DNA from 3 places in the Roseivivax sp. THAF30 genome. Region 1 is predicted to be linked to each of the others. Evidence: riboswitches for the same ligand, from Rfam matches in the RefSeq annotation. Region 1 holds a riboswitch; each other region holds the start of a gene.
The links. A riboswitch is a leader RNA that binds a small molecule or an ion and turns the genes downstream of it on or off. The one in region 1 is predicted to bind cobalamin.

Region 1 (7,540 bases):
TCTACACGATCAACGAGCCGGCCGCAGCCGGTGCCTATGAGGCACTTTCCGCCGTGGGCCGCGAGAATGACGTGATGATCCTCTCCGTCGATGGCGGCTGTCCCGGCGTGCAGAACGTCGCCGATGGCGTTATCGCGGCCACCTCGCAGCAATACCCGCTGCAGATGGCGTCCCTCGGTATCGAGGCCATCGCGCAATATGCCGAAGAGGGCACGCTGCCCGAGAACACCGAAGGCAAGGACTTCTACGACACGGGCGTCGCGCTCGTCGCCTCGGAGCCGGTCGAGGGTGTCGATTCGATCTCGGTCGAGGAAGGCCTGGAGCTCTGCTGGGGCTGACCAGCTATCGCCGGTGGCCCGGATGCGTCCGGGCCCCGGCCTACCCCATGCCGACATGAGGTATGAGACCATGACGGGGGCGCGTGTCGCCCGGGCCCCCGCACACGCAACGGCGTATCCTGCCCGATGCGCCCTCCGAGGGAGGAAGAGCACATGGCCGGATCGGAATATGAAAGCTCGCTGAAGGACGCCTCGCAGGACGTCGCCAAGTTCGACGACGACGGCAAGGGCGTTGTCGGCAAGATCCAGCACGCGCTGCATGTCACGCCGGCGCTTGTCCCGCTGATCGTGCTCGTCACCGCAATCGTGATTTTCGGCCTCGTCCTCGGTGAGCGGTTCTTTTCGCCGAGCACCCTGACGCTGATCCTGCAGCAGGTGCAGATCGTCGGTGTTCTGGCCGCGGCGCAATCGCTGATCATCCTGACCGCGGGCATCGATCTCTCGGTCGGCGCGATAGCGGTCCTGAGCTCGGTCATCATGGGCCAGTTCACGTTCCGATACGGGATACCGCCCGCGATCTCCATCGCGCTCGGGCTTGCCATCGGCACGGGCATCGGCGCGATCTCGGGCTGGCTCGTCAGCCGCGTGAAGCTGCCGCCGTTCATCGTCACGCTCGGCATGTGGCAGATCGTGCTGGCGGCGAACTATCTGTATTCGCAGAACGAGACGATCCGGAGCCAGGATTTGCGCGAAGAGGCTCCGATCCTGCAGCTCATGGGCACGACAATCGAGTGGGGCGGAGCGCGGTTCACGCTCGGCGTTGTTACGATGATCCTTCTCGTTGTGATCCTGGCCTATTGTCTGCGCTCGACAGCATGGGGCCGCCACGTCTACGCGGTCGGCGACGATCCCGACGCGGCCTCGCTCGCGGGCGTCGACCGGCACAAGACCTTGATGAGCGTCTATATGCTCGCGGGGTTCATCTGCGGGATCGCGGGCTGGGTGATGATCGGCCGTTTCGGCTCGGTCTCGCCCTCGGCATCGACGGGCACGATCGGCAACATCCAATCCATCACCGCGGTGGTGATCGGGGGGATATCGCTCTTTGGCGGGCGCGGCTCGATCTACGGGGCCTTCTTCGGCGCGCTGATCGTGGGCGTCTTCGAGCTTGGCCTGCGGATGGCCGGAGCCAACGCGCAATGGACTTACCTTCTCATCGGGGCACTCATCATCGGCGCGGTCGCTGTCGACCAGTGGATCCGGAAGGTGACGACATGAGCAAGCGCCCAACCACGCTCTTGCACGCATCAATGCTGCCCTCGGCCCGAAAGGTGACGACATGACCGAACCCATGCTCAAGGCACGCAACCTCGTGAAGCGCTTCGGCAAGGTCGTTGCCATCGATCATTGCGACTTCGACCTTTACCCTGGCGAAATCCTTGCGGTGATCGGCGACAACGGGGCCGGAAAGTCGACTCTGGTGAAGGCCGTCTCGGGTGCCGTGGTGCCCGATTCCGGCGAGATCTGGCTCGATGGCAAGAAGGTGCTCTTCCATTCGCCCATCGAAGCGCGCGCGCACGGGATCGAAACCGTCTACCAGACCCTTGCCATGTCGCCTGCGCTGTCGATCGCGGACAACATGTTCATGGGCCGGGAGATCCGCAGGCCCGGCTTTCGCGGCAAATGGCTGCGCCAGCTCGACAAGCCGAAGATGGAGCAGATCGCCCGCGAGAAGCTGAACGATCTTGGCCTGATGACGATCCAGAACATCAACCAGGCGGTCGAGACGCTGTCCGGCGGTCAGCGGCAGGGCGTGGCCGTGGCCCGCGCCGCCGCCTTCGGCTCGAAGGTCATCATCCTCGACGAGCCCACCGCGGCGCTTGGCGTGAAGGAAAGCCGCAAGGTGCTCGAGCTGATCCTCGACGTGCGAAGCCGGGGCATTCCGATCATCCTGATCTCGCACAACATGCCGCATGTCTTCGAACTGGCGGACCGGATTCACGTCCATCGTCTTGGCAAGCGGCTCTGCGTGATCGATCCCAAGGAACATTCGATGTCCGACGCTGTGGCCTACATGACCGGCGCGAAGGTGCCGGAGGGCGTGGCGGCCTGACAGCCGGGCAGGGCGCAGAGCCGACCGCTTCCTTGACTTGAGGCTGCGCTTGGTCCCGGGTGATCCCGCCGCGTCTTGACCCGAACGAGGGAGTGTGAGCACGTGGCCGTCGATGGTTCTCGATGGCCTTCGGGCCAAGGGATGAGAAAGGGAACACGGTGCGGCACCACTCGCCAAATCCGTGACTGCCCCCGCAACTGTGAGCGGAGAGCGCGTTCGATGTCGCCACTGGGCCACCACGGGCCCGGGAAGGTTCGAACAAGCAATGACCCGCGAGTCAGGAGACCTGCCATCTCCGGAGCGCATCAGCGTTTCGCAGCCACCTTCAACCCGGGCGGGGCGTCTCGGGACGGAGTGCCAGAGATGGACCTGACAGGGACGATTACATCGCCGGTATCCCGATTGCCCTGCCGCTTTGCGCGGAGGGCGCGATGTTTCTCGAATACACGATTTCACAACTCGACATAGGACCCATGCCGCCTGACCGAGCGGACGAGATGGGACATCTCGGTTTCCTGCAATGGCTGGGCGCCTTGCCGGGCGAGCGCAGCTTCGCACAAGAGGCCGAGCGGGCGTTGGTGCTGTCCCTGCCGGCGGCCGGATATTCGCCTGCGCTTGCAGTGTTTTGCGATCTCGTCTCGCGCGCTGTGGCCGCGTCACCGGCACCGCTGACATTGCGGCTGCCGCAGGCGACGCGGCGCGGCGGAGCGCGTGCCCGACGGGTGACGCCTTGACTGCTCAAGCGGCCGCGGGCCTCGAACTCGAAGGCGTGTCCTGGACGCTGAAGAAAGGCACGAGTCCGATCCTGATGGAGACGACCTTGGCGCTGAAGCCGGGGCGCGTCCTGGGCATCGTCGGCCCGAACGGCGCCGGTAAAACGACGCTCCTGCGCCTGCTCTATCGCTATTATCGACCGACGAGCGGACATGTCTGGCTCGATGGCGAGGACATCTGGCGCATGTCCGCGCGGAACGTGGCGCGGAAGGTCGCGGCAGTGCTTCAGGAACAGCCGACGGACTTCGCGCTCACGGTGCGCGAAATCGTGGCTCTGGGACGCACGCCGCACCGCTCCGGCTTCGGCGGTTTTGGCGGTGCGCGCGATGCAGAGATCGTCGAGGGCGCGCTCGACCGCCTCGCGCTGCGCGGGTTTGCCGACCGTCATCTCGGCACCTTGTCGGGCGGAGAGCGTCAGCGGGTCATGGTGGCTCGCGCGCTGGCACAGGAGCCGGGCCTTCTGATCCTCGACGAGCCGACGAATCATCTCGATATCCGCCACCAGCTCGAAGTGCTTCGGCTGATCCGCGACCTGCCGCTCACCATCGTCACGTCGCTGCACGATCTCAACATGGCCGCGGGCGTCTGCGATGACGTGCTGCTCCTCAAATCGGGCCGCACCCTCGGGTTCGGCCCGCCCCACACAGTGCTCTGCGAAGCATCTGTCTCTCGCGCATTCGACGTCGACGCGCGCCGCGATCATTTGAGCCTGAGCGCAACGGACCACCTCACCTTTCACCTGCAAGAAGAATGACCGATATGATAAAGTCCCTCACTTTCGGGGCCGGCGCCCTGATGCTCGGCGCTGGCATGGCGAGTGCTGAAACCACCGTGAAAAGTTGCGACCGCACGGTCACCTTCGACGCGCCGCCTCAGCGGGCGGTCGCGAACGACGTGAACCTGACCGAAATGATGCTCGTGCTCGGTCTGGCTGATCGCATGGTCGGCTATACCGGCATTTCCGGCTGGAAGACGCTCGACGAGGACATGCGCGCGGGCGTCGAGGAACTGCCGGAACTCTCCGCGAAATACCCCTCCAAAGAGGTGCTGGTTGGCGCCGACGCGGATTTCTTTTTCGCGGGTTGGAATTACGGCATGAAGGTCGGCGGCGAAGTGACGCCCGACACGCTCGAGCCTTTCGGGATCAAGGTCTACGAATTATCCGAATCCTGCGCGCATATCATGAAGACGGAAAAGGCGAGCATCGAGGACATGTATGATGACCTCGTGAACCTCGGTCGGATCTTCCAGGTCGAAGAGCGGGCGACGGAGCTGGTCGAAGGGTATCGGGCGGAACTGGCCCAGTTCAGCGAAGGGCTTGGGGAGGGGGAGCCGCCGCGCGTCTTCGTCTACGACAGCGGCGAGGACACACCCTTTACCGCGGGCCGCTACGGGATGCCGACCGCGCTCATCGAAGCGGCAGGCGGCCGCAATATCATGGACGATTTCGAAAAGAGCTGGGCCACTGTGACCTGGGAAGAAGTTGTTGAGCGCAACCCCGAAGTAATCGTGATCGTCAATTACGGCGAGGTCACAGCGGAGCAGAAACGAGAATTCATGCGCTCGAACCCGGCCTTCGCGGATCTCGACGCGGTGAAGGCTGATCGCTTCGTGACGCTCGAATACGTTGAAGCAACGCCGGGACCGCGCAACATCAAGGCGGTCAAAACGCTCGCAGAGGCGTTCAGGGGCGAGTGAGGTGACGGTCGAGAGCACGACACCGGTCCCGAAACGACGGACCCTCAAGGCGCTGCCGGTCCTCGCGGCTGGTGGGATCGCGGTCCTCTTGGCCTCATTGTCGATGGCCGTTTCCGTGGGCGCCGTTTCTGTATCCGCGGGAACGGTCTGGGGTGTCCTTCTCAACAAGCTCATGCCAGGCATGATCGAGGCGACCTGGTCGCAAGGGCGCGAAGCCATCGTCTGGGACATCCGCTTTCCGCGCGCGCTTCTGGCGATGATGGTCGGGGCCGGGCTCGGCCTTGTGGGGGCGAGCTTGCAAGCGGTGACCCGCAACCCGCTCGCCGATCCGCATCTTCTGGGGATCTCGTCAGGCGGTGCCTTCGGCGCGATCCTCGCGCTTTTGCACACAGGCTTGTTCCTAGGTCTTCTGACCGTGCCGCTCTTTGCGTTTTTCGGTGCCCTCATGGCGACGGGACTCGTCCTTGGCGTCTCCCGGATTGCCGATGCGACGAGTGCTGACCGGCTGGTGCTGGCCGGTGTCGCGGTGTCCTTCATCGTGATGGCCGCGGCGAACCTTCTGATCTTCCTCGGTGATCCGCGCGCCTCGCATACGGTGGTCTTCTGGATGCTCGGAGGGCTTGGCCTCGCGCGATGGGACCAACTGATCTATCCTCTGGTGATCCTTGTGGCATCCGGCGGCTGGCTTCTCTCACGCGCGGGCGCGCTCAACGCGATGACGGTGGGCGACGAGACAGCTTCGACCCTCGGTATTCCGGTCGCACGGTTTCGTCTTCTCGTCTTCGCGGTTGGTGCGCTTATCACAGGGGTCATGGTCGCGTTCTCGGGGATCATTGGCTTCGTCGGGCTGATGGTCCCGCATATCGTTCGGATGCTTGTCGGCGGCGATTATCGCCGCGTTCTGCCCGCCTCGGCCGTGGTCGGCGCGATTTTCCTTCTCTGGACGGATGTCGTCGCACGCACGGCGATGGCTCCCGAGGATATTCCGATCGGGGTCATCACGGGCCTGATCGGAGGGCTGTTCTTCATCTGGTTGCTGGGTCGGCGCAGATAGCCTCGCCCTTGTCGAGCACGTCAGACGACTCGACATATCCGCTGCTAGGCTAGCTTGTCGGTCATCACAGAGAATGAAGGATGATCCATGACACTTTTACGCGCCTCGACCGCCGCATTCATCGCTGCCTTGGCAGCCCCCGCTTTCGCCGCGACCCAGGACGAGCTGCAAGAGGCGCTTGTCGGCAACACGTTCCAAGGCGACATGGGCGGCGGCGGCTATTCCAGCTATTTCGCTGAAGACGGCACCTATTACGATACCTCGACATCCGGCGAGTACGAGATCACCGACGAGGGCGTGTGCTATCCCGGCACCGACTTCGGCTGCTACCAAGCAGAGATCGACGGCACGTCCCTCGAATGGATGAAAGACGGCGAAAGCGCCGGGACGGGCGAGATCCTGGAAGGCGACGCGCTCGAGCTGATGTCTAACTGAGAAGGCCGCGCGGCTGGCAGCGCGATCACTGCCGGCCGCCGCTACTCCACCTTCACGACGGACGCGTAATGCTCGCGTGCGACGCGGCGCGCGACCTCCAAGATCGCGTCGATCAGCGCGCCGTGTGCTGACCGGCGTCTCCACGCGAGACCCACCGACCGAACGACGCGATCCCGCCGAAAGGGCAGGATCGAGACGTCGCCGTCCTCGACCGCAACTTCGGAATGAACGTAGAGGGCAGGAAGAAAGCTCAGCCCCATATCGAGCGCCGTCATCTGCCGCAGCGCATCCAGGCTGGAGCCCTCGTAATCCTGCCGCAACTCGGCGCCAAGCTCGTCGCACAGGGCCGCGATCTGATCGTGGAGCGGGTAAGTTTCGGCGAGCGCCAAGATGTCCCGCCCGGCGAGATCGGCATCGGTGAGGCTCTCCCGTTCCGCCAGCGGGTGATCCTGCGCAACGGCAAGTTTCAAAGGCTCTCGGAACAGCCGCCGGATCTGTATGTCGGCCGACCGGACCGGAAGTTGCGTCAGGATCAGATCGTGACGTCCTGCGATCAGCTCCTCATGGAGGACCGCGGGCGGCGCGTCGCGCACGATGACCTTCAGGCCCGGATGATCCCGATGCAGGCGGCGCATCACGCGCGGGAGGAAATACGGGCCGATCGTGGGGGTCGAGCCCATCCGGATCGTGCCCGCAATCCCGTCGCGAACATCGACCGCCGAGCCGCGCAGAACCTCGACCTCGGCCAGGACCTTCCGTGCCTGCGCGAGCACCGTCCGCCCGCTCGGTGTCAGGACGGCACCCCGCTGCCCGCGCTCCACGAGTTCGAGACCGAGCGCGCCTTCGAGCCCGAGAATCTGCTGGCTGAGCGAGGGCTGGCTGATGCCGACACGTTCGGCGGCTCGGCGGTAATGCTTCGTGTCGGCGAGCGCGACGAAGTAGATGAGCTGCTTCAGGGTGATGTCGCCGCGCATGAACAGATCCTGCTGAATGCTTGCATGAATATCGGTTTTTCCGATCAAGCCTTCAAGTCGTGGCGCCGATTGCGGCCCAATCGCGCAACGCCGCGTCCATTCAATAGGTAAAGCCTATCGAACAATCTGCGGCGGCTGTCTTTTGGCGGATCGTTGCGTCCCCAGATCTCTAGGGCGGCACAGAGCCGCGCCCTGTCCATCACGCATACAAGGA
Region 2 (7,540 bases), 1.7 Mb from region 1:
AGGTCCTTGAACTCGATGGCGACCGCCGCATCGATGCGCGCGGCTTCCGGTCGGACGATTTTCGCCCCGCCGCACTGCTGAATTGCAAGCTCCATTGCTGGCCCCTTCTGCTGACGAGAGGGACCCTAGCGCGGGCGCGTTACCAAAGCGTAAGGATCTGCGCCGCGCCTATTCTGCCGTGGGGGCGGTCAGGCCCGCGACACTGTCCTGAAGCCAGACGCGAAGATCATTGATCTCTGCCACATAGGTTTCGAGAAGCGGTGCGAGCGCCGGGACCATCTCGGCCAGCGGGGCGGCGAGACCGTAGAGCGCCACGATCACGACCAGCAAGAGGATCATCAGGAAGAAGCCGCGGCTGAAGCCGCCGCGCCGCTCTTCCTCGATCTCCGGGGCGCGGCCCTGCGGCGTCTCGACGGGGCGACGGTCGGTCGCCGAGCGCAGCGTCTGGTTGATCTCGTCCACATCGGGCAGCATCTGGCTGCGCGAGCCGGTCTCGCTTTGCGGCTTTTCTTCCGGCGGGTGCGGATCGACTTCGGCACTCGGACCGCGCATGCGCGCCATACGTTCGCGCGCCTGCCGAGCGCGGCGTTCTTCATCGGTTTCGGACGGGCTGTCGAGGCCCAGATCGGGCTGCGTCTCGAGTGCGCCGCTATCGGCCTTGCGCGCCTGTGCCTCGCGCTCGGCTTCTTCGCGCAAAACGCTGGCCACGCTGGGATCGAGCGAGCGGCGCTGCGGCCCGGTCGTCCCGGGTGCGGGGCCAGCCTCGGGTGCAGGGGGCGCCTCGGGAGCGGGCGGCTCTTCTGGCGGTTCCGGCTCCGGCTCTGGAGGCGACGGCGGTGCGGAGGCCTCCGCCGTGTCCTCCTCGACTGCGTACTCGTCCGGCTCGTAGGCCGCGTGGTCGGGATGATACTGGAACCAGGTATGCCCGCAATTGGAGCATTGCACGTCGCGACCGGCCTCCGGGATGACCTCCGTCGGCACCTCGTATTGCGCGCCGCAATTGGGGCAGATCAGTCGCATCCTCGGTCCCGTCCCGTTATCCTGCCAAAAGTCGTTGTTTGGAAACAATAAGCTGGCTCACCCGCGTGTAAAAGCCGTTTTCGCAGACGCTCCTCATTGAAACCGCGACGATGCTCGGGCACAACAACGCGGCATTGGTCCCGGGGGCAGGCGTGATCGAGTTCGAGAATGTGGCGTATAGCTATGGCGGGGGCGAGCTTCTGTCGGATGTGTCGCTGAGCCTCCAGCCCGGCTCGTTCCATTTTCTTACGGGTCCCTCCGGCGCGGGCAAGACCACTTTTCTCAAGCTCTGCTACGGTGCGCTTCTGCCGACCGCCGGACATGTCCGGCTTTTCGACCGGGATGTCACGCGGATCGGCCGGGACGGGGTGGCGCTGGCGCGGCGCAGGATCGGTGTCGTGCATCAGGATTGCCAGTTCCTCGACCACCTGACCGTCGCCGAGAATGTCGCGCTGCCGCTTGGCGTCGCCGGCGAGGAGAACGCGGCGATGGAAGCCGATCTCAGCGAGCTTCTGACCTGGGTCGGGCTCACGAACCGCGCCCATGCACGCCCGCCGGAATTGTCCGGGGGCGAGCGTCAGCGTGCGGCGCTTGCGCGAGCGGTCATCATGTCGCCGGACGTGATCCTTGCCGACGAGCCCACGGGCAATGTCGATTGGGACATGTCGCAGCGGCTCTTGCGGCTTCTTCTGGAATTGAACCGCATGGGCAAGACGGTGATGATCGCGACGCACGATCTAAGTCTCATCCGTGCGGCCAAAGCCCACGTGCAGGCGCGCGTGTTGCGGATCGCAAGCCGCAAGCTGCAGCTTGCCGGGGCGGACCTGTGAGACGGCTTCTGCCCGATATCCGCGCTGTCTTCGTCCGGGAGGCCGGGGCGGACCGCGTGGTCCCGCCCGCCGGCTTCACGGTGCAGCTGACACTTTTTACATCGGCGGCGATGGCGTTTCTCGCGGTCTTCGCGCTGGCCTTGTCGCTTGCCGCGGGGCGTCTGGCGGACCGTTGGGGCGACGAGCTTGCGCGATCGGTCACCATCCGGATCTCCGCCCCCGAGGAGGAGATGGAGCGGCAGACGAGTGCCGCACTCGCCGTTCTCGAGACGACGCCGGGGATCGCGGAATTCCGCGCGCTCTCGGATGATGAACAGCGTGCTCTCCTCGAGCCATGGTTCGGGGCGGAGCTGCGGCTCGCGCAACTGCCCGTGCCGCGCCTGATCGAGGTCACGGAGACCGGCGATGGCTTCGACGCGGCAGGCTTGCGATTACGGCTTCAAGCCGAGGTGCCGGGAGCCGTTCTCGACGATCATGCCCGCTGGCGGCGGCCGCTTCTGGCAGCGGCCGGGGGGATGCGTCTCTTCGGCTGGACCGCGCTCATCCTGATTGCGGCTGCGACGGCGGCGATGGTGACGCTTGCGGCCAATGCCGCGCTCGCGGCCAACGCGCAGGTCATCGCTGTCTTGCGGCTCGTAGGGGCGACCGATGCCTATATCGCGGCGGCCTTCGTGCGCCGCTACACGTTGCGCGCGCTGGCGGGGGCAGCGGCAGGCACTCTGCTTGGCGTAGTGCTCGTGACGCTCATTCCCGATACTGGCGATGCGGGCGGAGTTCTCACCGGGCTCGGTTTCCAGGGCTGGGATTGGGTCTGGCCGGTCTTCGTGCCGCCGCTCGCCGCGCTGGTCGCGCTTCTGGCGACGCGCGCCGCCGCCAATCGTGTTCTGGAGGATCTCGCCTGATGGCCCATGCGATCCAATGGCTTCGCTCTCTCATCCATATCGTGACGATCTACGTCGCGATGCTGGTCCTCGGGATCGTCTTCTTTCCCTGGGCGATCTTCTCGCCGCGAGGGGCGCGGGCAGCTTGCAAGACATGGTGCCGCTTCACGCTCTGGACCGCGCGCTGGATGATCGGGATCACCTACGACATCCGCGGAGATGTTCCGCAAGATGAAGTGCTGATCGCGGCGAAGCACCAATCCTTTCTCGACATCATCCTGATTTTCTACGCCGTGCCCGCCGGCAAGTTCATCATGAAGCGCGAATTGATGTTCGCGCCGATCATCGGGCAATACGCCTTGCGGATCGGTTGTGTGCCGGTCAATCGCGGCAAGCGGGGCCAAGCGATCAAGCAAATGGTCTCGGACGTCGACAAAGGGCGCGCGGAGCCAGGGCAGCTCATCATCTATTCGCAGGGCACGCGGGTCGCGCCGGGTGTGAAAGCGCCGTACAAGATCGGCACCTCGGTCCTTTTCGACCAGCTCGGGCAAGATTGCGTGCCGGTCGCGACGAATGCCGGCGTGACCTGGCAGCGCAAGGGTATCTACCGCAGACCCGGCAAGGCCGTCGTCGAGTTTCTGCCGCGCATCCCGGCAGGCACCAGCCGGGAGGGCTTTCTCAAGCGCCTCGAAACCGAGGTCGAGGCGGCATCGGACACACTTCTCGAAGAGGCCGGGTTTCATGCAAAAATTTGAAAGCGAGGCGGCGCTTGACGCGCTCTACGACGCACCGGTGCCCGCATCGCTGACGAAGGTCGCCACCCGGATCGGTCCGAGACATCGCGAATGGATCGAGGCGTCGCGCTTCTGCATCCTGTCGACGGTCGGTCCGGAGGGCGTTGACGGCAGCCCACGCGGTGACGATGGCCCCGTCGTGATGGTGGCGGATGAGCGCACGATCCTGATGCCCGATTGGCAGGGCAACAATCGCCTCGATTCCTTGCGGAATATCGTGCGCGATCCGCGCGTCGCGCTGATGTTCATGATTCCCGGTCACAAGAGCGTCGTGCGCGTCAACGGCACGGCGTTCGTGACCGACGACACCGATGCGTGCGCCCGGTTCGAGCAGCGCGGCCGTTACCCGAAAAGCGTCATCGTCATCGAGGTCATGGAGCTTTACGCGCAATGTGCGAAAGCCATCATGCGCTCGGGGCTCTGGGACCGCGACGATGCGGAGGGCGTGCCCACGACTGGCCAGCTTATCGAGGAAGGCTCGGCCGGATCGCATGGCGGACCGGACTATGATGCGGGCTACGCCGAGCGCGCCAAGGATCGTATGTGGTGATGCGCCGCCTCGAATGATGATTAGTGACGACCTGTCCGGGCGGTATCATCCCGTTATCGGTCAAAAGGAGGTCCGCCATGCGACTCGTTCATTCCCTCATCGCAATCCTCGGGATTTCCGCGCCTGCGCTGGCACAGGACGGTCCGTCCTTCGAGTGTGCCAACGCGGGGAGCGAGGCGGAAACACTCATCTGCTCGGATGCCGATCTTGCGCGGCTCGACCGCAGGCTCGCGGATCGTTTCGGCGCGGCTCTTTCTGTCGTGCAGGGCCTCGATGCCGGAGCGGCGTATGCGGAGGCGGAGCTGCGGGCAACGCAGCGCGGCTGGATTTCGGGTCGTGACGACTGCTGGAAAGCCGAAGACCTGCGCGCCTGCGTCAGCGATGCGTATCTGCGCCGTGAGGGCGAACTGGTCGCGACCTGGCGACTCGAGGAACCAGCGGAGACCGTGTTCTGGACCTGTGGCGGCACTCCTGCGAACGAGGTCGTGACGCTGTTCTTCGACACCGAACTTCCGAGCGTGAGGTTCGAGCGCCGCGACACGATCGACGCCGGAACGCTCAGCCGCACCGCCTCCGGCGCGCGATATGACGGCTCTTTCGGGCGGTTCATCTGGATCAAGGGCGACGAGGCCACATATCGCGAGCCCGACCCCGACGGGACCGAATACACTTGCACGGTAGCCGCGCGCCGCTAACCCTGCCAGCACTCCTCCATGATCGCGGCGTCGAGGCTTTCGGCCCGTGCCCATCCTCGCGCTTCAAGTTCTGGCCCGTCGAACATGTCCGACACGTGGCCGAGACACAGATAGGCGACGATCTCCACATTCTCGGGCAGGGCGAACAGGGCCGAGAGCTCTGCCTTGTCGTAGATACTGACCCAGCCCATGCCGACACCTTCTGCCCGGGCGGCAAGCCAGAGGTTCTGCACCGCGCAGACGGTCGAATAGAGATCCATCTCGGGGTTCTGGGTCTTGCCCAGCACGACCTGACCTCCGCGGCGCCGGTCGCAGGTGACGACGATATTCAGCGGCGCTTTTTCAATTCCTTCGAGCTTGAGCCGCGCATAGTCCGATTGCCGCGCCTCGGGAAACATCGCGCAAGCTGCGTCGTTGGCGCGGTCGAAGATCGCTTTGACGTCGACCTTGCGCGCGGGGTCGCGAACGAGAATGAAATTCCACGGCTGCGACAGTCCGACCGACGGGGCGCGATGCGCCGCCTCGAGGATGCGGCGCAGGAGGGACGGCTCGATCGGGTCCGGCAGGAATTCGTTCCGGACATCACGCCGGTGGGCGATGACATCGTGGAGAGCCTGACGCTCGGTGTCGGTGAAAACGCGCGCTGGCTTCGGCGCGCAAGTGGACGATGGCGGCACGGCTGGCCTCCCTTGCAAAACGCTGCGCCGCCTCGCCGTCCTTACGCGGGGCGCGGGTTTTGTGCAGGCCGGTCTTCTGGCTTCGGATCGTCCGGGTCGCGGCGCCTTCCCGGATCGCTCCAGTGGCATTGCCGTCCCGTCCCCGTCACAGCGGCGGGCCCGCGCCGGAGCTGCCCCGGCTTCCCGATTCTCCCCATGCGGGGCACCTGCACAAGCCAGATGTGACAAAGCCCGCCCCTGTCGGCAAGGGCGGGCTTCGGTTCCGGGCTGACGAGCCGATCACATGTGGATCGGGCCGTCTCCGCAGGCCAGGGCAGCCTCGCGCACCGCTTCGGAATAGGTCGGGTGGGCGTGGCAGGTCAGGGCCAAATCCTCCGCCGCCGCTCCAAACTCCATCGCTACGCAGATCTCGTGGATGAGATCGCCCGCCATCGGGCCGATGATATGTGCCCCAAGGATGCGGTCGGTGTCCTTGTCGGCGAGGATCTTCACGAAGCCGTCCGCGGCGAAATTGGCCTTCGCCCGGCCGTTACCCATGAAGGAAAACTTGCCAACCTTGTAGGAGTGCCCCGCATCCTTCAGCTCTTCTTCGGTCTTGCCGACAGCGGCGACCTCTGGATGGGTATAGATGACGCTCGGGATCACGTCGTAGTTCACGTGGCCCGCCTTGCCGGCAATCGCCTCGGCGGCGGCCATGCCCTCATCCTCGGCCTTGTGAGCGAGCATTGGGCCTTCGGTCGCATCGCCGATTGCGTAAATGCCGTCGACGTTGGTCTTCCAATGCCCGTCGGTCTTCACGAATCCGCGCTCGGTGATCTCGACCCCGAGTTCCTTTAGGCCGAGACCCTCGGTCACCGGCTTGCGGCCCGTGGAGACGAGAACGACATCGGCGTCCAGCACCTCTTCGCTGTCGTCCTTCTTGAGCGTGTAGGAGACCTTCGCCTTGGTCTTCATCGTCTCGACGCCCGAGACGGCCGCACCCAGCACGAAGGTCAGCCCCTGTTTCTGCAGGATCTTCTGGAAGTTCTTGGAAACCTCGCCGTCCATCGTCGGGGTGATCTTGTCGAGATATTCGACCACCGTAACCTCGGTGCCGAGGCGCGCATAAACCGAGCCCATCTCGAGACCGATCACGCCCGCGCCGATCACCACCATCTTCTTGGGAATCTTCGGCAGCGACAATGCGCCGGTAGACGAGACGACGATCTTCTCGTCGATCTCGACACCCTTCAGCGTGGCGACGTCCGAGCCGGTGGCGATGATGATATTCTTCGCCTCGTGCACCTCGTCGCCGACCTTGACCTTGCCCTTCTCGGGGATAGAGCCCCAGCCCTTGAGCCAGTCGATCTTGTTCTTCTTGAACAGGAACTCGATGCCCTTGGTGTTGGTCTCGATCGTCTCGCCCTTGTAGGTCTGCATCTGGTCCCAGTCGACCGAGGGGGATTTGCCCTTGAGGCCCATCTTGGCGAAGTTGTGCTCGGCCTCGTGCAGCTGGTGCGTGGCGTGCAGGAGCGCCTTGGAGGGGATGCAGCCCACGTTGAGGCAGGTGCCGCCCAGCGTCTCGCGCCCTTCGACGCAGGCCGTCTTGAGACCGAGCTGCGAGGCGCGGATCGCGGCCACGTAGCCGCCGGGGCCGGAGCCGATCACGATGACATCGTAGGAAGCCATTTCCCTTGTCCTTTCTTTTCTGTCGGAGCGCCGATCAGGAGATCAGCGCGTAAATCAGCATGAGAACCGTGGCGAGCCAGCCCGCCGCCCATATGAGGGAGCGGCCCGGACGCCAACCGAAGTAATAGGCCGGCACGTAGAGGATGCGCGCCAGCAGGTAGATCACGGCGAAGGCCGCGGTGAAGACATCGCCCTTGTCGGCATAGGTGACGACGACGACCGCGATGGTGAAGAGGATGAGCCCCTCGAAATGATTTCCGAGCGCCCGCTGGAGCCGGGCGGTCCCGGTCGAGAGCTCGCGCGAGGGCTCGCGGTCGCGGGCGGACATCGTGTAGCCGGGGCCCAGTTCGAGGTTCGCAGGGATCGCGAACAGCACGAACTGAACGCATTGCAGAAGCGCCGCAAGGGCGAGGATGGTGAGTTCT
Region 3 (7,540 bases), 310 kb from region 1:
CTTCTCGCCTGGCCGTTCGTTGCCCTGCGGTCCATGCACGCGCATGTTCGCGCCGTCGCGGAGCCGCTTGTCAGAGGCGATATCGAGGCCGCGCGCGGAGCGGTCGCCATGATCGTCGGCCGCGATCCCGCGCAGCTCGACCGCGGCGGGATCGCCCGCGCCGCGCTCGAAAGCCTTGCCGAGAACACATCCGACGGGATCGTCGCACCGCTCTTCTGGGGCGCTCTCGCCGGTCTGCCCGGTATCGTGGCCTACAAGGCGATCAACACGATGGATTCGATGATCGGGCACCGCACGCCCCGTCACGAGGAGTTCGGTCGGGCCGCTGCGCGTCTCGACGATCTCGTCAACCTCGTGCCCGCACGGCTGACTGGCCTCCTTTTCGCTCTCACGTCGAGCCGCCCGGGCTCCGCGATCCACGTCATGCGCCACGACGCGCGCCGCCATCGCTCGCCCAATGCCGGCTGGCCCGAAGCGGCAATGGCGGGCGCCCTCGGTGTGCGGCTCTCAGGTCCGCGCCGCTACGGCAGCCGGGTCTCGGACGAGCCCTGGCTGAACGAGGGCGCGCCAGATCCCGAGCCGGGCGCGCTGAACCGGGGGCTTGCACTTTACGTCCGCGCGATGCTCTGTCTCGGCGCGGCGCTTGGCCTGATGGCGCTGATCTGAAGGGGATAGGGTGCGCGATCACGGCGGAGATCTTGGCAGGGCGCGGGCGCGCTGGGGAAAAGGCGACTGGCTCGACCTTTCCACGGGCATCAATCCGGTGCCCTATCCGATGCCGGCGCTCGAGACCGCGAGCCTGACAACCCTGCCCGGCGCGGAGGCACTCGCCGATCTCGAAGCGGCGGCACGGATCGCCTATGACACGCGCGTCCGCCCCCTGCCGCTTGCGGGGGCACAGGCCGCGATCCAGCTTGTGCCGCATCTCAAGGCGCGCGGCCGCGCGGCAATCCTCGGACCGACCTATAATGAACACGCCGCCGCGTTGCGTGCGGGCGGATGGGCCGTGAGCGAGGTTTCGGCATCCGAGCAGCTCGAGGGCGCCGACCTTGCGATCGTGGTCTCGCCCAACAACCCGGACGGGCGGCGGATCTCCGCGGACCGGCTGGAGGCCTTGTCCGAAGAGGTCGGCCTGCTGATCGTCGATGAGAGCTTCGCCGATGCCGACCCGTCTCAAAGCCTCGCGCCGCGCCTCGGTCCGACCTCCGACCGTATCGTTGTGCTGCGCTCCTTCGGGAAGTTCTATGGCCTTGCGGGATTGCGCCTCGGCTTCGCGCTGACCGGCGCACATCTCAGGGCAGATCTTGCCGAGTTGGCCGGACCCTGGGCTGTGAGCGGGCCGGCAATCGCGGCCGGGCGCGTCGCGCTGCGCGATCTCGACTGGCAACAGGGCACACGCAAAAGGCTCGCCGGCGACAGCGCGCGTCTCGATGAATTGGCGATTGCCGCCGGCTGGACGCTCGTAGGCGGCACAACGCTCTTTCGGACGTATGAAACGCCCGATGCGACGAGGGCGCAGGCGCGGCTTGCCTCTCACCGGATCTGGAGCCGCATCTTCCCCTATTCCTCGCGCTGGCTGCGTCTCGGCCTGCCGGGCGATGCCGCCGGGTGGGAACGGCTCAGGGCATCACTGAGTTAGCGCGCCGCCGCGAAGAGCGCGTCGAGATCGAGATGCGCCTCGAGATGCGCCGCAAGCGCGTCGAGCGTGTCCTCCACTCGCGCATCATAGCCCGCCTCGGACGCCACGCCGAAGCCCGCCAGATAGGCCGCGCGGAACGCATCGTCCGAGAACATGCCGTGCACGTAGCTGCCCGCGATCCTGCCATCGGCACTGACCGCGCCTTCGGGCGCAGCCTCCACACGCGCGAAAGGCCGCGCCCGGTCCGGCCCGTCGGTCTGGCCGATATGGATCTCGTAGCCGTGAAACGCGACGCCCGTCGCGACGTGAACCGCGTCGACCTCGCTCAGACGCTTGTCCGCAGACATGCGCGTCTCGACATCGAGAAGCCCGAGCCCCGCCTCGTGACCCGGCGGACCTTCCAGCCCATCGGGATCGTGAATGACCGTTCCGAGCATCTGGTAGCCGCCGCAGATGCCGAGGACGTGCCCGCCGCGCCGCAGATGCGCGACGAGATCGAGATCCCAGCCCTGCTCGCGCAGATAGGCAAGATCGCCCCGCGTCGACTTGCTGCCCGGCAGGATCACCAGGTCCGTATCACCGGGCAGAGCCTCTCCGGGCCCGAGCATCGTCAGTCGCACGCCCGGCTCCTGCGCGAGCGGATCGAGATCGTCGAAATTCGCGATCCGGCCAAGCCGCAGGCACACGATGTGCAGCGTGCCCTCGCGGGCCTGTCCCCTGAGATCGAGCGCATCCTCCGCCGGCAGCCGCCAGGCCTCCCCGAACCATGGCAGAACGCCAAAGCCGCGCCAGCCCGTATGTTGCTCGATCAGGCGGTAGCCATCGTCGAAGAGGCTCGGATCGCCGCGAAACTTGTTTACGAGAAATCCTGCGACCTGGGCCGCGTCCTCGGCTGGCAGCACGGCCTGCGTGCCGACGATCTGCGCGATCACGCCGCCGCGGTCGATATCGCCTGCCAGGATCACGGGCACGTCCGCCGCGACGGCAAAGCCCATATTGGCGATGTCGTTCGCGCGCAGGTTCACTTCCGCCGGACTGCCCGCGCCTTCGACGAGAACGAGGTCGTGCCTGGCGCGCAGCCGATCGAAGCTTTCGCGCACGGGGGAGATCAGCTCCGCTTTCAACCGCGCGTAATCGCGCGCCTTCACCGTCGCTATCCGGCGGCCCTGCACGACAACTTGCGCGCCCGTCTCGGATTCGGGTTTCAGGAGCACGGGGTTCATATCGGTATGGAGCGCAAGACCCGCCGCTCGGGCCTGCAATGCCTGCGCGCGGCCGATTTCCCCGCCATCCGCGGTCACGGCGGCATTATTGGACATGTTCTGCGGCTTGAACGGCGCAACCGACAGCCCGCGTTTCACCGCGGCGCGGCAAAGCCCGGCGACAAGAACCGATTTGCCCACGTTGGAGCCCGTGCCCTGGATCATCAGCGCCCGGCTCATATGCGCCTCCAGGCGCTCATGCCCATGCGCGCGCCCGGCCCCACGGGTGCAAAGTCGGTATTTGGGCCAACCCAAAAACAGAAGCGCCGCGCACCGGACCGCAACGCCGCGCCCGGCCCCACGTCAGACGGACAGAGCGCGGCGTCTTTGGCTTGGGCGGTCATCGGGACCGCTCCCTGTACCGCCAGCGAAGAGTGCCCGAATAAGCGTTAAGGCTTCGTGTCTTTGGGTTGGTAAAAATACCGCGGGGGGTCCGGGGGGCTGGCCCCCCGGCGCGATCCTCCTCAGCGCTTCGAGCGGACGGAGGCGCGGGCACACTCAAAACTCGACGCCTTTCTGCGCTTTCACGCCTTCGCGGAAGGGATGTTTCAGAAGCTCGAATTCTGTCACGAGGTCCGCCGCCTCGATGAGTTCGGGCTTGGCGTTACGCCCGGTGAGGCAGACATGCGTCATGTGGGGCTTTTCGGTCAGCAGGAAATCCACCACCTCGTCGATATCGAGGTAATCGTAGCGCAGCGCGATGTTGATCTCGTCGAGAAGCACGAACTCGATTTCGGGATCGAGGATCTGCTCTTTCGCGATACGCCAGCCATGCTGGGCGGCGGCGACGTCACGCTCGCGATCCTGCGTCTCCCATGTGAAGCCTTCGCCCGAAACGAAAAAGCGGCATTCCTCGGAGAAGCGCTCACGCAGGAAGGTGCGCTCCCCGGTTTCCCAATTGCCCTTGATGAACTGCACGACGGCACTCGGCATACCGTGGGCGATACAGCGCATGATCATGCCGAAGGCGGAGGAGCTTTTGCCCTTGCCTTTGCCGGTATGGACGATGACCAGACCCTTCTGCTCGGTCTTGGTCTTCATCATCTCGTCGCGGGCGGCCTTGATCCGCTTCATCTTCTCATTGTGGCGGGCAGTGATCTCGTCCATGTCCGGCTCCTGTCGCGAATGGCGCATGACTGGCACCCTGCCCTCGTGCAGTCAATCGCATCGCTTGACAGGCCGGGCGTGCAGCGCAACAAGGATGGGCGCACAAGGTGCCTTGGGGTCGACCCCGAGGTGAAAAGGGAATGCGGGCGCCCCGAGGGGTCATGCCGCAGCCGCCCCCGCGACCGTGACCCGGAGAGGTCGCCCGAACGCCACTGGCCCTCAGGGACCGGGAAGGCAGGGCGCCCGCGAGGCAAGGCCTCGGATCCGGCAGCCGGGAGACCTGCCTTGGGCGAGAGACCACGCAACCGGACGGGGTGTTCCGGTGGCTTCGGGCGCGATACCGACGCCCCTGCCACCCCTGCCCTCGTCCTCCGACCCCGAGGGACCCGCTTGTCCGACCCCGCCTCTCCCCAACCAGCCGAGCTTCTCGTCTGCATGACCTGCCGCCGCGGGCTCGACGTCGCCGAGGACGGCACACGTCCCGGCGCCGCGCTTTTCGCCGCGCTTGACGGAACGATGCCTGACGGCGTCACGCTTCGCGCGGTAGACTGCCTGCAGAACTGCGATGGCGGCTGCACTGTTGCCCTGCGCGGGCGCGGGCGCTGGACCTACATTTACGGAAATCTGCACGAAGCGTCGCATCCGGACCTTCTGCGCGAGGGCGCCGCGAAGTATCACGCGACGCAAGACGGGCTTATTCCCTGGCGGGAACGGCCCGATCATTTCAAAAAGAACTGCGTGGCCCGCGTGCCACCGATGGAGGACTGACATGGCCGATCTCGAGAAACTTCCCGTCACCATCGTCACCGGCTTCCTGGGATCGGGCAAGACGACGCTGATCTCCGAGCTGATGAAGAACCCCGGCGGCAAGCGCCTCGCGGTCGTGGTCAACGAGTTCGGCGATGTGGGCGTCGACGGCGAGATCCTGAAGGGCTGCGCCATTCCCGATTGCCCCGCCGAGAACGTGGTCGAGCTGGCGAACGGCTGCATCTGCTGTACCGTGGCGGATGATTTCATCCCGACCATCGAGGCGCTTCTGGCGCTCGACCCGCGGCCCGAGCATATCCTGATCGAGACCTCCGGCCTGGCCTTGCCGAAGCCGCTTCTGAAGGCCTTCGACTGGCCCGATATCCGGTCCAAGATCACCGTGGACGGCGTTGTCGCGCTCGCCGATGCCGAGGCGGTCGCGGCGGGCCGCTTTGCGCCGGATGTCGAGGCCGTGGACGCGCAGCGCCGTGCCGATGAGAGCATCGACCACGAAACGCCGCTCTCGGAAGTCTTCGAGGACCAGATCTCCTGCGCCGATATCGTGCTGCTGACCAAGCCGGACCTTGCCGGCAAGGATGGCGTCGAGAAGGCTCGCGCGGTGATCGCCGCCGAAGCGCCGCGCCCGCTGCCGGTGGTCGAGGTCGCTGAAGGCCACGTCGATCCGCGCATCATCCTCGGGATCGGCGCCGCCGCGGAAGACGATATCGACGCCCGCCCGTCGCATCACGACGGGGTGCCCGAGCACGATCACGAGGATTTCGAGAGCGTCGTCATCGACATCCCCGAGCTTGCCTCGCCCGCCGATCTTGCCGCGCGGATCGAGCGGCTCGCCCGCGAACAGAACATCCTGCGCGTGAAGGGCTATGCCAGCGTCGCCGGCAAGCCGATGCGGCTTCTCGTGCAGGCCGTGGGCGCGCGCGTGCGCCACCAGTTCGACCGGCCCTGGGGCCCGGACGAGGCGCGCGCGGGACGGCTCGTGGTCATCGCAGAGCATGACGATATCGACGCCGCCGCCATCACCCGCGTGCTGACCGCCGCCGAGGAGACCGCGTAAGCGCCATGCATGTCGTCTTCCGCGAAAGCCACGGGCTCGAAGAGACCGACACGCCGACGGACCTGGCCCAAAGCCCGGCCGATCTGGTGGTGCTGTCCTTCTCGGATTCGGATCTCGGGGCCTTCGCGGCGGGATGGCAGCGGGGCGGCGGACGCGAGGGACGGATTCCGTCTCTGCGCCTGGCCAATATCGCGGCACTCCGGCATCCGCTCTCGGTCGATACCTATATCGAACAGACGCTGGAGGGCGCGAAAGGCATCCTGATCCGTCTCATCGGCGGGCAATCCTACTGGCCATACGGTTTGCAACAGATCGAGGCGCTGGCGCGCGAGAAAGGCATCGCGCTCGCGGTTCTGCCCGCGGACGGGCGGCCCGATGCGCGGCTCGACGCGGTCTCGACCATACCGGTCTCCACGCTGCGACGGCTGTCGCATTTCTGCGATACCGGCGGGGCGGTCGCGGCGCAGGCGGCCTTGCAACAACTCGCACTTGCAGCGGGCCTTTATGCGGGGCCGGTAAAGGGGTCGAAGGCCTTGCCGAGCGTCGGCGGATGGACTCCCGAAGACGGCGTCGCCTGCCCGGTTCTCGCCCCTTGGCCGGAAGCGGCAAGCGCCCCGGATGCACCGCTCGCGCTGGTGGTCTTCTACCGGTCCTTCCTGGTCTCCGCCGATCTGGCACCGATCGAGGCAATGTTCGCCGGGCTGCGCGCGCGCGGCTTCCGCGTCATGGGGCTTTTCGCGCCATCGCTGAAGGCGCCCGGCGCGGCAGAATGGATGGCACGGCAAGTGAGACATCTTGCGCCTGCCGCCATCGTCAACGCGACGGCCTTTTCGGGCAAGGGCGATGGCGGGGCCTCTCCGCTCGATGCGGCCGGTGTTCCGGTCTTCCAGGTCGCGCTCGCCACCTCGGACCGCGCAGCCTGGGAAGAAGCCGAGCGCGGTCTTTCGCCGGCCGATCTGGCGATGCATGTCGTTCTGCCGGAGGTGGATGGCCGGCTGTTCGGCGGCGTTGTCTCGTTCAAGGAGCCCGAGCCGCGCGACCCGGATCTGCAATTCACGCGGCTGCGCCACCAGGCGCATGACGGACGTGTCGATGCGGTCTGCGCGCGCGTGGCGGCCTGGTATCGGCTGTCCGCGACGCCGCCAGCCGATCGCCGCGTGGCGCTCGTCCTGTCGACCTATCCGGGGCGGGACTGGAACTTGGCCCATGCGGTGGGTCTTGACGCGCTGGCCTCGGCCGAGGCGGTGCTCGGCGACCTGGCAGAGGCCGGTTACGCGACAGGGGGCGGCAACCTGGCTGCGGCGCTTGGGCACGAGACGATCGACTGGCCCGTCTCAGCCTATCGCGAGGCACTCTCCCGCCTGCCGGAATCCCTGCGCGACGATCTGCAAGCGGCTTGGGGACGACCCGAGAGCGATGCGCCGGAGGGCGTCTTCCACTTTGCGGCACTCCGGCGGGGCAACGCGCTTGTCGCGCTTCAGCCCGAACGTGGCACGCCTGAGCTGCGGGGCGATGAATACCACGACCTCGCGCGGGTGCCGCGTCACGCCTACGTGGCGTTCTACCTCTGGCTCGCCGATCAGGCCGACGCGATCGTGCATATCGGCGCGCATGGCACGCTCGAATGGCTGCCGGGCAAGGCCGTCGCCCTGTCCGAGACCTGCTGGCCCGAGGCGCTGACCGGCGCGATGCCGGTGATCTACCCCTTCA

Region 2: another riboswitch for cobalamin. It lies ahead of bluB (5,6-dimethylbenzimidazole synthase); the one in region 1 lies ahead of FIU91_RS06880 (hypothetical protein).
Region 3: another riboswitch for cobalamin. It lies ahead of FIU91_RS08385 (DUF1636 domain-containing protein); the one in region 1 lies ahead of FIU91_RS06880 (hypothetical protein).

Annotation. Positions count from the first base shown of each region.
Region 1 covers NZ_CP045389.1:1,414,264-1,421,803, forward strand. The annotation lists gene FIU91_RS06865 (substrate-binding domain-containing protein) at 1-338, shown strand, start outside; gene FIU91_RS06870 (ABC transporter permease) at 492-1,556, shown strand; gene FIU91_RS06875 (ATP-binding cassette domain-containing protein) at 1,618-2,391, shown strand; cobalamin riboswitch at 2,488-2,700, shown strand; gene FIU91_RS06880 (hypothetical protein) at 2,823-3,125, shown strand; gene FIU91_RS06885 (ABC transporter ATP-binding protein) at 3,122-3,919, shown strand; gene FIU91_RS06890 (ABC transporter substrate-binding protein) at 3,925-4,863, shown strand; gene FIU91_RS06895 (iron ABC transporter permease) at 4,916-5,917, shown strand; gene FIU91_RS06900 (hypothetical protein) at 6,005-6,352, shown strand; gene FIU91_RS06905 (hydrogen peroxide-inducible genes activator) at 6,394-7,326, opposite strand.
Region 2 covers NZ_CP045389.1:3,518,227-3,525,766, reverse strand. The annotation lists gene FIU91_RS17065 (STAS domain-containing protein) at 1-95, opposite strand, end outside; gene FIU91_RS17060 (zinc-ribbon domain-containing protein) at 169-1,020, opposite strand; gene FIU91_RS17055 (cell division ATP-binding protein FtsE) at 1,173-1,850, shown strand; gene FIU91_RS17050 (ABC transporter permease) at 1,847-2,752, shown strand; gene FIU91_RS17045 (1-acyl-sn-glycerol-3-phosphate acyltransferase) at 2,752-3,486, shown strand; gene FIU91_RS17040 (pyridoxamine 5'-phosphate oxidase family protein) at 3,473-4,075, shown strand; gene FIU91_RS17035 (lysozyme inhibitor LprI family protein) at 4,153-4,770, shown strand; gene bluB (5,6-dimethylbenzimidazole synthase) at 4,767-5,447, opposite strand; cobalamin riboswitch at 5,496-5,672, opposite strand; gene lpdA (dihydrolipoyl dehydrogenase) at 5,727-7,115, opposite strand; gene FIU91_RS17020 (MAPEG family protein) at 7,150-7,540, opposite strand, start outside.
Region 3 covers NZ_CP045389.1:1,727,516-1,735,055, reverse strand. The annotation lists gene cbiB (adenosylcobinamide-phosphate synthase CbiB) at 1-666, shown strand, start outside; gene cobD (threonine-phosphate decarboxylase CobD) at 677-1,639, shown strand; gene FIU91_RS08395 (cobyric acid synthase) at 1,636-3,081, opposite strand; gene cobO (cob(I)yrinic acid a,c-diamide adenosyltransferase) at 3,400-4,008, opposite strand; cobalamin riboswitch at 4,097-4,311, shown strand; gene FIU91_RS08385 (DUF1636 domain-containing protein) at 4,444-4,776, shown strand; gene cobW (cobalamin biosynthesis protein CobW) at 4,778-5,830, shown strand; gene cobN (cobaltochelatase subunit CobN) at 5,836-7,540, shown strand, end outside.